2 regions of the Mesorhizobium shangrilense genome follow, and region 1 is predicted to be linked to the other one. Evidence: predicted binding sites of a transcription regulator. Region 1 holds the regulator's gene; the other holds the start of a gene.

The links. Region 1 encodes LexA, which represses DNA repair genes until DNA is damaged. Its sites were predicted from a motif close to TGTTCNNNNTGTGTTCNG; they were not measured.
Region 2: the regulator LexA is predicted to act here: its motif matches at 4,275-4,292, upstream of recA (recombinase RecA).

The regions. Positions count from the first base shown of each region.
Region 1 covers NZ_JBEWSZ010000001.1:1,353,987-1,361,584, reverse strand. Annotated here, with positions in the region: gene ABVQ20_RS06880 (ABC transporter permease) at 1-677, opposite strand, end outside; gene ABVQ20_RS06875 (ABC transporter ATP-binding protein) at 683-1,462, opposite strand; gene ABVQ20_RS06870 (ABC transporter substrate-binding protein) at 1,528-2,514, opposite strand; gene ABVQ20_RS06865 (GntR family transcriptional regulator) at 2,668-3,441, shown strand; gene ABVQ20_RS06860 (pyridoxal-phosphate dependent enzyme) at 3,438-4,412, shown strand; gene lexA (transcriptional repressor LexA) at 4,880-5,602, shown strand; gene ABVQ20_RS06850 (ComEC/Rec2 family competence protein) at 5,596-7,598, opposite strand, start outside.
Region 2 covers NZ_JBEWSZ010000001.1:1,838,643-1,846,240, forward strand. Annotated here, with positions in the region: gene ABVQ20_RS09355 (SDR family oxidoreductase) at 1-110, opposite strand, end outside; gene alaS (alanine--tRNA ligase) at 121-2,787, opposite strand; gene recA (recombinase RecA) at 3,054-4,151, opposite strand; gene ABVQ20_RS09370 (carbohydrate kinase family protein) at 4,469-5,413, shown strand; gene ABVQ20_RS09375 (pseudouridine-5'-phosphate glycosidase) at 5,489-6,406, shown strand; gene ABVQ20_RS09380 (TfoX/Sxy family protein) at 6,590-6,913, opposite strand; gene ABVQ20_RS09385 (GFA family protein) at 7,003-7,500, shown strand.

The DNA.
Region 1 (7,598 bases):
ATGAGAATGCCGAGACCCATATTGACGTCGGCAAAGCCTTGCGACTGCACCATCAGCGCGCCGCTGGTCGCCGAGAACGCGCTCGCCAAGCCGACACCGCCAATCGTGGCCGCCCAGACATTGATGCCCTGCGCTTCGGCCATGTCGGGATTGGCGCCCACTGCGCGGACCGCCGTGCCTTTCTCGGTCTTGAAGAACATGTTGAGCAGCAGGAAGACAGCAAACGCGATCAGGCCTGCAACAACGATCTTGCTGGCCGGAAAACCTGGCCGGGCGAACGGCACCCAGTCGAATACGGTGGGTGAACCAAAGACGGAGAGGTTGGACTTGCCCATGATACGCAGGTTGATGCTGTAGAGCATCGTCATCATCAGGATGCCCGCAAGCAGCGTGTGGATGCGGAAGCGCAGATGGATGAAGGCCGTGCAACAGCCCGCCACAAAGCCCGCCGCAAGGGCGACGGCGATGGCTATCAACGGTGATGTGCCGGCGGCAAGAAGCACACCGCAGACGCAGCCACCCAGTGGGAACGCTCCCTCGCTGGTGAGGTCTGGAAAGTTCAGCATCCGAAATGGGATCATGATCCCAAGCACGACGAAGGCCAGCAAGAGGCTTTGCGCCAAGGTGACGGGAATGATCGAGACGAAGCTCGTCAGAATTTCCTGAACAAAATCCATGATGATCAGCTCGCCAACAACATGCGGTCGGTCTTGACGGAGAAATGGCCGATGAGGTCGATGACCGTAACCCCGGCTTTCGCCTCACCGGCGACTTCCAGGCGGACCCGGCCCGCGTCGAGCATGATCACGCGGCTGCCATAGTCCACGGCGTGCTGCATGTTGTGGGTCACCATCAGGGTGGTAAGCTTTAGTGCATTTACGGCACGCACCGTAGCCTGCATGACGATCTCCGCGGTGCGCGGGTCGAGTGCCGCCGTATGTTCATCAAGCAACAGCAGGTCCGGCGATCCGCCGACGGCCATGATCAGCGACAGTGACTGTCGCTGCCCACCCGAGAGCAGGTCGACGCGGGTATCCAGCCGATTTTCAAGGCCAAGGCCCAGTATCGAGAGGCGCTCCTTGTAGGATGCGAGCCGGGTGGGGTTAAGCCCTTGCCGCAGGGTGCGCTTGTGGCTGCGCAGGTCGGCCAGCAGCATGTTCTCCGCCACCGTCATGCTGGCAGCGGTGCCGCGCATCGGATCCTGGAAAACACGGGCCAATTTCGTGGCGCGCTTGTGCACCGGCATGTCGGTAACATCAGCGCCATTGATCAGTATTCTGCCGGAATCGAGGACAAGGGCACCAGAAATGGCGTTGAGCATGCTGCTCTTGCCGGCCCCGTTCGAACCGATGACGACACCGAAATCGCCGGTGGCGAGGGACAGGTCGAGGCCATCGAGCGCGACCTTCTCGTCGGCCTGGCCCTTGTAGAAAACCTTGCGTGCGGATCGGATCTCGAGCATCAGGCCCTCCCGAAAACGGTGGCGGCCCCTTCAAGGTGCCGCCACCTGCTTGATGAAGCTCGATGTCAGTCGACGATGCAGCCGCAATCCGCCAGCGAAGCCGGGATTTCGATGCCGAACGCGGCCATCGCCTTCTTCGAGATCAGCGCTGCGTGGTCCTTGTAGGCCGGGCGCGAAGGCGGGATCGCCTTCGGGTCCTTGCCCTTCAGGACTTCCGCCGCGATGTTGCCCGCGTTGACGCCAACCTGCTCGTAGTTGACCGCGAAGCTCGCCGGCACGACACCGCTACGCACCGCATTGTCGTCCGCATTGACCACGGGGATGCCGGCCTGACGCGCTGCTGCCGAGACAGCCGCGATCGCCGGCTGGATGAGGTTCGATGTGGGTCCGTAGATCACGTCGGCCTTGCCTGCCAGCGAAGCGATGCGCTGCTGGATGTCGTTGACGTTGTCGATACCGACCTCGACGACTTCGAACCCTGCCGCGGGCGCCGCTTCCTTGATCTTTTCAAGCAGCGCGACGTCGTTCGCCTCGCCCGGATTGTAAGGCACGCCAAAGCGTTTGGCGTTCGGCAGCAGCTTCTTGGTGAAAGCCATCACCGCTGCGACATCCTGGAGATCGGTGGCGCCAGTCATGCCTTCGTCACCAGAGTCCCATGACGGAACGAGCTTGGCCGCGACCGGATCGGTCACTGCCGCGAAGACGATCGGGATGCCCGAGCCGGCAAGCGCCTTCTTGGCGATCTGCGAGACCGGCGTGGTGATGGTGTACATCAGCTTGGGCTGCTCCGCCTGCAGCTTGGCGATCATCTGCGGAACCAGCGACGCATCGAAATTGGTGTGGCTTTCGGAGTAGACGACATCCTTGCCCTCGACGAAGCCGTTCGCGGTGAGCGCCTTCTTGAAACCGGCGATGGCGGCGTTCAGCTGCGGATGCTCGCCGAAATTGGCGATGCCGATGCGGATCTGATCGGCGGCGGCACTCCCGGCGCTGACCATCAGCGCGCCAGCCAGGGCCAATCCCGACAGCCAAGCGGACTTCGACTTCATCATCATTTCCTCCCAGATTTGATTAGCGCCGCTATAGGACGGCAACTGCGGCGATCATGGTCAGTCCCTCCGCGCATGTCAAACATTATATATAATTCTTGCCATGCTTCCGTATCATATATAATTTTGCCCACACCAGATGATGAATGGACCGCGATGCAGGACCAGAAGAACTCGACAAAGACGGAGGCGGCCTATCAGCTGCTGCGGCGGGACATCCTCACCACGCGGCTCATGCCGGGCGCACCGCTCAAGCTGAGTGCGCTGCGCGGCATCTATGGCGTCGGTTGGACGCCGCTGCGCGAAGCATTGTCTCGGCTCGAAGCTGAACGCCTGGTCACGGCCATCAGCAACCGCGGCTTTGCCGTCGCGCCCGTGTCGCGGGCCGAACTTGAGGATCTGGCACGCGCAAGAATGGTTGTTGAGATCCCCCTGTTCCTGGAATCGATCGAGAAAGGTGGCAGTGCGTGGGAAGATGCGGTGGTCACCGCCCATTACCGGCTGTCGCGTTGCAAGACCGCGGTCGATGATCCTTCCGACGCGGCCGTCGACAGATGGGACGAGAACCATGAAGCTTTCCACGCGGCCCTGCTGAGTGCCGCAACATCGAGTTGGCTGTTGCGATTCCGCTCGACAATCTCGGATCAACTGCGCCGGCACCATCGCTTTCTTGGGCTCGCGCCGACGTTGCGGGCCGCCGCCGGCCTCAAGGATGGCTACGAAGAGGCAATGGACGCGCTGCGTGAGGCGATTGCAATCGAACACCACACTGCAATCATGGAAGCGGCGCTCGATCGTGACGTCGAACGGGCAAAGGCGCTGATGACCGCTCACGTCGGCTACACGCTGCATGTCTATGTCCACAGCGAAGACGTCGGTGCAAACAAATACGCGGCGCGTGCTGGCAGCCTGAAAGCTGTCGGCGGATGATTTCAGCGCCTCCGCGCCGTCCAACGCTTGACGAGATCGCTGCCGCCGGCGACCGGCTGGCTACCTGGTTGCCGCGAACGCCATTGCTGCGGGTCGATCTTGGCCGGGCCGATCAACGGATATTCCTCAAGCTCGAGACCTTGTCGCCCATCGGGGCCTTCAAGGTCAGGCCGGCGCTCAATGCCTTGCTCTCTCGCGACGCGGAGGCGCTGAGGCATGGCGTCGCGACCGTCAGTTCCGGCAACATGGCCTATGGCATGGCCTGGGCAGCAAGAGCGCTTGGCGTTCCAATGGCCGCCTACATGTATTCCGACGCCCCACGAACCAAGATTGACGGGGTTCGCCGCCTCGGCGGAGAGGTGCGTTTCGTCTCCCATGAGACCTGGTGGCGCTACATCACCGGCGTTGAACAACCGGACACCGATGAACTCCTCGTGAATCCCGTCACCGATCAGGCGGTGCTGGCGGGCAATGGCACGATCGGCCTGGAGATCGTCGAGGATCTGCCGGAGGTCGACTGCGTGCTGACACCCTATGGCGGCGGCGGCATGACAACCGGGGTCGCAAGCGCGCTCAAGGCACTGCGGCCGCAGGCGAAGGTCTTTGCGGTCGAGGACGAGAACGCGGCTCCAGTCACCGCCGCACTGGCAGCCGGGCGCATTGTCGAGATCAAGACACGACCGTCCTTCATCAAGAGCATTGGCGGACCGTCCCTGGTGCCCGCGCTATGGCCGTTGGCGAACCAGTCTATCGACGGAGCCATTGCCGTCAGCCTTGAGCAGGTAACGGACGCGATGCGGCTCCTGTTCTCGACCGCAAAGATCGTGGCCGAAGGCGCGGGCGCCGCATCGCTGGCCGCCGCCCTTTGCAGCGAGCACGCGACCGGCAATATCGTCTGCGTTATTTCAGGCGGAAACATTGATGCCGGCGCCTATGCGCAAGTGCTGGCCGGGGCAATCCCGCCTGCCTGAAATCCCGCCCTGGTTCACCCAAGACGATGAGCCTGATGTTCGCCCACTCGAGGCGGAGCAGTCTCTCTGCCCAAGGGGCCACTTGCGGCAGACCGGAAATGAGATTCCGCAATTGCCAATGGTTGGCAGTTTGGCTTCGTTTCGTTCACGTGCGGGCTAGGCAACCCGCGAGGCAAACCGCTTCGCAAATGGATTATTTTCCGTTGTCCGGGCGACGAGGCGAGGACTGCTGTACGGTTGCGCAAGAGGCAAAAAACGAAATGATTTCAATTTGGCCAAGCCAAAATTTGGAACCACGGCCCGCTGTCGTGGTAACCGTCGCGGGCATTGCATGGTTTCCACCCTCTGAACATATTCATTAAACTTTAAACGGTTGCGGAACACAACTGGAACAGATAGTGTTTGTTCTGGGTTTGTTTTTCTGATTCTGGTTTCAGATCCCGTCTTCGAATCCCTTGGGGGCCGCCATGCTGACGCGCAAGCAACATGAACTTCTGATGTTCATCCATGAACGGCTGAAGGAAAGCGGAATTCCCCCGTCGTTCGACGAAATGAAGGAAGCGCTCGACCTCGCTTCCAAGTCCGGAATTCACCGGCTGATCACTGCGCTGGAAGAGCGCGGGTTCATTCGCCGGCTACCCAACAGGGCTCGTGCGCTGGAAGTGCTGCGTCTTCCCGATTCCATTGCACCCGGCCTCAACGCGGCGCGCAAATTTTCACCGAGCGTCATCCAGGGCAGCCTGGGTCGACAGATCAAGCCAGCCCCCACCCGCATGCCTTCCGCTGGCAATGACGATGACGCGGTCTCCGCGATATCCATCCCGGTGATGGGCCGCATCGCCGCCGGTGTGCCGATCGATGCCATCCAGCACCAGACCCATTCCATCTCGGTGCCGCCAGACATGATCATGGGCGGCGACCACTATGCGCTGGAGGTCAAGGGCGATTCGATGATCGAGGCTGGCATCTTCGACGGCGATACTGTCATCATCCGCAACGCCGACACCGCAAGTCCCGGCGAGATCGTCGTGGCGCTGGTCGACGATGAAGAAGCGACGCTGAAACGCTTCCGCCGCAAAGGCGCCTCGATCGCCTTGGAGGCCGCCAACCCTGCCTACGAAACCCGGATCTTCGGACCCGACCGCGTCAAGGTGCAAGGCAAGCTCGTCGGACTGATCCGGCGTTATTGAGCCGGCGCAGCAACGGGTTTGTCGGGCTTGCGATAGGGCGGCAGCCCCCTCGCCTCGCGTGAGAATTTTCGTTGCTGGTGCCAAGGCCGGTACGGTCTGTCGACCGCGAAGCTTATTTTCGGTCGCGAAGTCGCTGATTGCGGGTCGAAGAAGACGGCGGCACTTCCCGTGCGGGCGAGTTGTCGTTTGGTGACGACGAGGACCGTCGGATTGCGGCAAGGGTCGTAGCCTGTCGCGTCGTTGATGACGATCAGATCAGCAAAACGACAGGCTTTCCAAGCTTTCTTGCGATCCTCCACATAAACAACGATCGCGCCGGACGGGTGTCGGGCAACGCATAGATCGTCACTGCAATAGAATGAGAATGGCGCGCCCGGCGGCAGATCAGCGGCATCAGCGATGTCGAATTGTGGATCGCTTTGGCCGAAGCTCTCCGGCTTGATGATGGTTTCGGATTGCAGCGCACGCTTCCAGTTGTCCGCCGTGAATTCGTTGGGGCGCTCGCGGCTCACTGCAAGTTCGCCACCGCCGATCGGCAACGCCACCAGCCGCGCATCTTCCGAAATCAGTACATCCGGCGCGCGCGTGTCGGAAATCGTCAGCAGGCCGGCAAGCGCGAAAGGCAGTGACGCCAGCCGCAGCCAGGTTGTCGCCATCGTCGCGATGATCAGGGCGACTGTCACCAGCAAGACCGATTGCAGCGAAATCAACCCGACCGCGTCGATCGGCGAACGTTCAGAGAACCAGGCTGACAGCGCGATCATCGCTGTCAGCCCCTTGCCCATGACATAGAGGAACGGCCCATCCGCTCCGAATGGCATGGCCAGCGAACTGAAGACCGCAAAGGGCATGACGATCACCGACACGATCGGCATGATGGCCAGATTGGCAAACAGGCTGAACGGTGACACCCGCTGGAAATGCCAGATCGCAAAGAGTGCCGTCGCGCTTCCAGCTATGATGGACGTCATGGCGAGGCCTCCGGTCGCCAGCAGCAGTTTTCGCATGAGGAAGCCGGGCAGAGATCGTCGCGGCGGCGGCGTGCTGACCTTGCGCGCGCGATAGTCGGACCAGCCGGCATAGGCACCAACGAGAGCAGCGGTCGCCGCAAAGGACATCTGGAAACTGGGGCCGACCACCTCGTGCGGCGAGACGACGATAACGGCAATGGCTGAGATTGCGAGATTGCGTATGGTCAATGCCGCCCGATCGAACAGCACAGCGACAAGCATGACCGAAAGCATGATGAAACTGCGCTCAGCCGCGACCACAATGCCGGAAATCACGAGAAAGGCGGCGATCGAGACAAGCGCGGCCGCGGCTGCGTATTTCTTGACCGGACGGCGCGAGGAGAAATCCGGAAACAAGGCGAATGAACCGCGCAGCAGCAGCATGATCGTGCCGGCAACCAGCGCCATGTGAAGTCCTGAAATGGAGATGACATGATAGATGCCGGTGCGCCGCATCGCCTCGTTGATCTCTTCGGGGATTCCGGCACGAACGCCGACGATAAGCGCGGCGGCAATCTCGCCCTCGGCGCCACCGATGCTGGTGCGGATATGATCGGCGATGGTTTCGCGCGCGTTTTCGATCGACGACCCAAGCCGCGCCGCAAACGGCATATCGTCGGAAGGAACGATCGTCGGATTGCTGAGGAAGAAGCCGCTGGCGCCAATGCCGGTGAAATAGCTGTCAAACGAGAAGTCATAACTGTCCGGACGGACCGGACCGGTGGGTGGCAACAGCCGAACATAGCCCGCGACTTGGGAACCGGCGGTCATGTCGGAGGGTATTTTTCGCGCGGAAAGGCGGACCCGTTCGGGCGCGTAGCGCAGGGTCGGTCTTGTCGTCGAGAGAACATCGATCGTCAGCCGGACGCGGCCATTCGGCATCTGGTCGAGCGAGACGACACGCCCCGTCAGTCGCGTCGAGATTTCGGAACCGAGGATCTGCGTTCCGGCGCGCCATGTCTCAACCTTGGCGGCAAGCACACCCA
Region 2 (7,598 bases), 480 kb from region 1:
GCATCCCCAACATCGCGACCAAGGCCGCACACATGATGACCGTCGCGGAGCAAACGGCCAACGACTGCGTCCCCGATCAAACCATAGCCGCCGAGGACGAGAACGTTCATGTCGTGGCTTTCAGGCGGCTTCGAGTGCGGCCCTTACCGCGGCAATCGCATCATTGGCCTTCGAAGCATCCGGGCCACCGGCCTGCGCCATGTCAGGCCGCCCACCGCCGCCCTGCCCGCCCAATGCGGCTGAAGCCACCCGCACCAGATCGACGGCACTGAAGCGCCCGACAAGGTCATCGGTGACGGCAACAACGACGCTGGCCTTGTTGTCCTCGCCGGCGCCGACGAAGACCACGACCCCGGAGCCCAGCGAGGTTTTGCCAGCATCGGCGAGCGGCTTCAAATCCTTTGGCGAGACACCCGAGACCGCCTTGCCGAGGAAACCGACGCCCGCCACCGTCTCGTTCTCCGACGGCGCGCCCGCCGCGGCACCACCGCCCAGCGCCAGTTTCTTGCGCGCTTCGGTCAACTCCTTCTCGAGCTTCTTGCGCTCGTCGAGCAGCGCCTCGACACGCGCCGGCACGTCGGCCGGCGAGATCTTCAGGGTCGAGGCGACGGATTTCAGGCGACGGTCCTGCTCGTCGAGATGCTTGCGCGCGGCCTCGCCGGTCAACGCCTCGATGCGGCGCACGCCGGCGGCGACCGCGCTGTCCGACACGACACGCACCAGACCGATATCGCCGGTCGCCCTGACATGCGTGCCACCGCAGAGCTCGACCGAATAGGGCCGATTGGCCTTGACGCCATGCAAGCCCGTGCCCATCGACACGACGCGCACCTCATCGCCGTACTTCTCGCCAAACAGCGCCATGGCGCCTTCGGCGATGGCGTCGTCGACCGACATCAGGCGCGTGGTCACCGGGCCGTTCTGCACGACGATCTCATTGGCCATGCGCTCGACCTCTTCGAGATCCTCCGGCGAAATGGGCTTGTTGTGCGAGATGTCGAAGCGCAGGCGCTCGGGCGCGACCAGCGAACCCTTCTGCGCGACATGGGTGCCCAGCACCTCGCGCAGCGCCTCGTGAATCAGGTGCGTCGCGGAATGGTTTGCCCGCAACCGGGAGCGGCGCGCATGGTCGACCTTCAGTTCGACGGCAACGCCCGTCTTGACCGTACCGCTCACCACCTTGCCGACATGAACGAACAGTCCATCGGCCTTCTTCTGCGTGTCAGTGATCTCGATCGAGAACCCTTCGCCTGAGATGACACCGGTGTCGCCCATCTGGCCGCCGGACTCGCCATAGAACGGCGTCTGGTTGACGACCACTGCAACCGCTTCGCCCTTGCCGGCGCTGTCTACGGTCTTGCCGTCCCTGACAAGCGCCTGGATGATGCCTTCCGCCTGCTCTGTCTCGTAGCCGAGGAACTCGGTGGCGCCCGCCTTCTCGCGCACCGGGAACCAGATCGTCTCGGTGGCCGCGTCGCCGGAGCCCGCCCAGTGAGCGCGCGCCTCGGCCCGCTGCCGCTCCATCGCATCGGTGAAGCCGGCCAGATCGACCGAGATGCTGCGCTGGCGCAGCGCGTCTTGCGTCAGATCGAGCGGGAATCCGTAGGTGTCGTAGAGCTTGAAGGCGGTCTCACCATCCAGCATGTCACCGGCATGCAGCTTTTCCGTCGCCTCTGAAAGCAGGCCCAGGCCGCGCACCAACGTCTTGCGGAACCGCGTTTCCTCGAGCTTCAGCGTCTCGGTGATCAGTTGTTCGCCGCGCACCAGTTCCGGATAGGCCTGGCCCATCTCACGCACCAGCGCCGGCACCAGGCGCCACATCAACGGATCACGGGCGCCGAGCAGCTGCGCGTGACGCATGGCGCGGCGCATGATGCGGCGAAGGACATAACCACGGCCTTCGTTCGACGGCAGCACGCCATCGGCGACCAGGAAGGAGGACGAGCGCAGATGATCCGCAATGACACGGTAGGACGCGACCGTCTCCTTGTCGGGACCGTGCCCGATGGCGGATGAAGCCGCGTCGATCAGATGACGGAACAGATCGGTTTCGAAGACGCTTTCCACCCCCTGCAGGATGGACGCCATGCGCTCCAGGCCCATGCCGGTGTCGATCGACGGACGCGGCAGATCGATGCGCTCGTCCTTCGTCACCTGTTCATACTGCATGAACACCAGGTTCCAGAATTCAAGGAACCGGTCGCCGTCCTCTTCCGGGCTGCCGGGAGGGCCGCCCCAGATGTGTTCGCCCCGATCGATGAAGATCTCCGAGCACGGCCCGCAAGGTCCGGTGTCGCCCATCGCCCAGAAATTGTCTGATGTGGCAATGCGAATGATGCGGTCGTCGGAGAAGCCGGCAATCTTCTTCCAGAAGCCGGCAGCCTCGTCATCCGTGTGATAGACAGTGACCAGCAGCTTGTCCTTGTTCAGCCCGAATTCCTTGGTGATCAGGTTCCAGGCAAGCTCGATGGCGCGCTCCTTGAAATAGTCGCCAAAGGAGAAATTGCCGAGCATCTCGAAGAAGGTCAGGTGGCGCGCTGTGTAGCCGACATTGTCGAGGTCGTTGTGCTTGCCGCCGGCGCGAACGCTCTTCTGGGCGGTCGAGGCACGCGAATAGGGCCGCTTCTCGAGACCGGTGAAGACGTTCTTGAACTGCACCATGCCGGCGTTGGTGAACATCAGCGTCGGATCGTTGCGCGGCACCAGCGGGCTCGACGCGATGATCTCGTGACCCTCCTTGCGGAAGTAGTCGAGAAATGTCGACCGGATCTCGTTCACGCCACTCATGAATGCTGCCTTTTCGAGAGAACCGCCGGCCCGCCGGCGGAAAATGGGCTTTGCGTCTTTAGAAGATAGACTTTGGCCTTTTAGCGATCACGCCGCACCCTGTCCAGAAACACGAAATGGGTCCAGATCGCGCCCGTCCCCAGCGGTTCGAATCGGCCAAAACGCAAAACCGCCGACCCTAAGGCCGGCGGCTTGAAACGCATTAATACGCAAACTCAAACGGGAATACACGAACTCAATATGTGCTTGCAGGCATTGCTTGCAGGCTACATCGCGCCGGCTTCATCCTCGAAACCGTCGTCGCCACCTTCCGAGCCGCCATTCTCGAGGAATTTTTCCGCAATCAGACCGGCATTTTGCCTGAGTGCAAGCTCGATCTCGCGCGCCGTATCGGGATTGTCGCGCAGGAACAGTTTCGCGTTCTCGCGACCCTGGCCCAGACGCTGCGAATTGTAGGAGAACCAGGCGCCCGACTTCTCGACCACGCCGGCCTTGACGCCGAGATCGACCAGTTCGCCGGTCTTGGAGACGCCTTCGCCGTACATGATGTCGAACTCGACCACCTTGAAGGGCGGCGCCAGCTTGTTCTTGACCACCTTGACGCGGGTCTGGTTGCCGACGACCTCGTCGCGATCCTTGACCGAGCCGATGCGGCGGATGTCGAGGCGCACCGAAGCATAGAATTTCAGCGCGTTGCCACCCGTGGTGGTTTCGGGCGAACCGAACATGACGCCGATCTTCATGCGGATCTGGTTGATGAAGATGACCATGGTGTTGGAGCGCGAGATCGAGGCGGTCAGCTTGCGCAGTGCCTGGCTCATCAGCCGGGCCTGCAGGCCCGGCAGCGAATCGCCCATCTCGCCCTCGATTTCGGCGCGCGGCGTCAGCGCCGCGACCGAATCGACCACCAGCACGTCGATGGCTCCGGAACGCACCAGCGTGTCGCAGATTTCCAGCGCCTGCTCGCCAGTGTCAGGCTGCGAGATCAAAAGGTTCTCCAGATCGACGCCGAGCTTGCGGGCATAGACCGGGTCAAGCGCGTGCTCGGCATCGACGAAGGCGCAGATGCCGCCCTTCTTCTGGGCTTCGGCAACGGTGTGCAGCGCCAGCGTCGTTTTGCCCGAGCTTTCCGGCCCATAGATTTCAATGATGCGGCCGCGCGGCAGGCCGCCGACGCCAAGCGCGATGTCGAGGCCAAGCGAGCCGGTCGGCACGGTCTCGATCTCGACGACCTGCTCGTTCGCGCCGAGCCGCATGATCGAGCCCTTGCCGAAAGCCCGCTCGATTTGCGACAGCGCCGCATCCAGAGCCTTTGATTTGTCCACTGCCTTATCCTCTACAAGCCGCAAAGTATTCTGAGCCATGATACATCACCCCTTGGTCGTCAATGAAGGCCGGACAATCCGTTATCCCTGTTGCTTTGTACCTTTTTTGTTCTCATTTGGCAAGAGCCTCTAACTCTCTGAAAATACATCGTTATCTCCACATGTTCCATTTTTGTTTCATAATTTTGGCCCAAGCCTGCCCGGTCTGACCGACGCTGGCCCAATCCGCGTTCTTCCGAATCGCACCTTCGGTTGCGAGGTTGCGCCGGGCGATCTAGAACGCGTCGGGCCGCGCACTTGGGGCGCGACATGCATTAATGTCCGAGCCGCGCAAACAGAAAGGTCACATGGCCAGCATGGTGAAATCCCCGAAAATCCTTGCGATAGGCGGCGCCCACATCGACCGGCGCGGTCAGGTTTCGGGAGACTATGTGCCCGCCGCTTCAAACCCCGGCACGATGCGCGAGGATGTCGGCGGCGGCGTCTTCAATGCCTTGCGAAGCACCGTGCGGCGCGGCGTATCGGCGTCGCTGCTTTCCGTGCGCGGCGGCGACGCCGCGGCCGAGACGGTGTCAGCGGCCATCGACAGGGCGGGTATTATCGATCTTTCCGCGGTTTTCCTCGACCGGACGACGCCGAGCTATACGGCGCTGCTCGATCGTGACGGCGAGCTGATCGTCGGCTTTGCCGACATGGCGCTGTACGATCTGGCGTTTCCCAAGCAAATCCGCCGCGCCAAGGTACGCGAGGCCATCAACGCCGCCGATGCCGTCTTCTGCGACGCGAACCTGCCGTCAACCGCGCTGGAGCGGCTGGCATCGCTTGCCGCCGGCAAGCCGATTTTCGCGATTGCCATTTCACCGGCCAAGATCGTGCGGTTGATGCCTGTGCTCGACAGATTGGCTGTCGTATTCATGAACCGCCGCGAGGCGCTCGCCCTGGCCGGCGTGGGCGCCGGTACGGCAGAACAAGGCATCGTCGACGGCCTGCGACGTGCGGGGCTCAAAAGCGGCGTGGTAACAGCGGGCGGCAATCCGATGCTCGGCTTCGACCAGGCCGGCACCTTCTCGATCCTGCCGCCGCCTCCGAGAAAGGTTACGGATGTGACCGGCGCCGGCGACGCGCTGGCAGGTACGACAGTTGCAGCACTGTTGCATGGCGTGCCGTTGCGTGCTGCGTTGCGTGAAGGCATCGCGGCTGCGACACTCGCGATCGAAAGCGCCAATGCCGTTCCGGATTTCAATGCAGCCAGCTTTGCCGCAGCACTGGCCCTTGTGCCCGATGCGCAGGAAGTGGCATGAGACCGGCAAATTCACAGTGCTGAAGTCTGCTTACGCGTCCTGTATGGACGCCTGGCACTTCGGATTGGAGATAACATGACCCCAGAGACCGCCCGCCCCTTCATCGATATTCACGCGCCGGTAGCGGAGGCACTCGCCGCCGGCCGGCCAGTGGTGGCGCTGGAAAGCACCATCATCACCCACGGCATGCCCTACCCCGACAATGGCGCCATGGCGGCCGATGTCGAAAAGATCATCAGCGATGGCGGCGCCGTGCCGGCGACGATCGCCGTGGTCGCTGGCCGCATCAAGATCGGGCTTTCGGATGGCGAGCGGGAGTCGCTGGCGATGACCGGCGACGCGATGAAGCTGTCGCGCGCCGATCTCGGCTTCGCGGTCGCGCAGGGACGCACCGGCGGCACAACAGTCGCCGCCACTATGATCGCTGCCCATATGGTCGGGATAAAAGTGTTCGCCACCGGCGGCATTGGCGGCGTGCACAAGGGCGCCGAGAAGAGCTTTGACATCTCCGCCGACCTTGACGAACTGGCGCGCACGCCTGTCATCGTCGTGTCGGCCGGCGCCAAGGCGATCCTCGACATCGAAAAGACGCTCGAGGTGCTGGAGACGCGCGGCGTGCCGGTTGTCGGCCATGGCTGCGAGACGATGCCGGCCTTCTGGTCGCGCCATTCGCCCTTCCGCGCGCCGCTGACCCTGCATACGCCAGAAGACATCGCGCATTTCTACAAGACCCGACAGGCGCTCGGGCTTGGCGGCGGCGTGCTGATCGCCAATCCGGTGCCGGAGAACCACGAAATCCCCGCCGGCGAGATGGCGGGCTATATCGAAGCGGCGCAGAAGGCCGCAGTGGCGCAGAACATCACCGGCAAGGCGGTGACGCCGTTCCTGCTGTCGAAGATCCTCGAACTGACCGGCGGCCGCAGCCTGAAGACCAACATCGCGCTGGTCGAGAACAATGCGCGGCTGGCGGCGAGAATTGCGAAGGCGCTGTAGGTTCGCAGCGAAGGCCCCCTCACCCGGATTGCCAAGACCGAATTGCAAAGAGCAATTCAGGGCAATCCGACCTCTCCCCTTGGGGAGAGGAGTTTGCAGCGCCGACATCGACCTCTTCTCCCCTCGGGAAGAAGGTGGCCGCAAAGCGGCCGGATGAGGGGGCCGCCTGGCGCTTGTGGGAATCTACTTCCCCGCCCGCCGCCCAGCCTCATAGGCCCGGCGCGCCCACATCGCCATCTCATCGGGATCGTCAAAGGCACTGTCGGGAACGCTCCAATAGGGCATGGAGACCAGCTTGCCGTGGCGGGAGCCAGTATAGGTCCACTGCACGCAGCCGGCGGCTTCGAAATCGCCGGCGCTCTGCTCATCCGCCTTCAGCATCAATTCGCCGCGCAGCACGATGGCGACGATGACGCCGTCCGAGTAGATGCCCTTGCCGCCAAACAGTTTTCTGATGCTGACCGAGCCGAGGCTCTGGAAAAGTTCTTCTATGCGTTCATTGTCCATCCGGCGATCATGTCACCGGGTTTAAGCCCTGTCATCGTCGCAACCAAAACGATGCTGACAAGTTGACGGGAATTCACCGGAGTTTTGCCATGCCGCTTCTGCTCAAGGGTTCCTGCCGGTGCAATGCCGTGCGCTTCGAAGTGGAAAGCCATACGCCGGCGCCGTTCATGCTCTGCTACTGCTCGATCTGCCGCAAACAGCAGGGTGGCGGCGGCTTCGCCATCAATCTGGGCGCCGACAGCGAAACCTTGAACATCCGGGGAAAGAGAAACATCGGCGTCTATCGGGCAAAGATCGAAGACGACGAACATCCGCATTGCGAGATATCATCCGGCGAGCGGAATTTCTGCCGGAAATGCGGATCGGCGCTGTGGCTCTACGATCCGACATGGCCCGAGTTGGTGCATCCCTTCGCTTCGGCAGTCGACAATGATCTGCCCATTCCGCCGAGCCGAGTGCATCTGATGTTGAAATACAAGGCGAACTGGGTCGAACCAGTGGTCGGCAAAGGCGACAAGACGTTCGATGTCTACCCGGAAGAATCGATCGCCGACTGGCACAAACGGACGGGAATGTGGGTGGAGTGACTGTCTTCGCCCCGTTTACGGGAGAAGATGCCGGCAGGCATATGGGGGCAGCGCGAACACTGCAGGGCCTGCTCGGCCCCTCATCCGGCCCTTCGGGC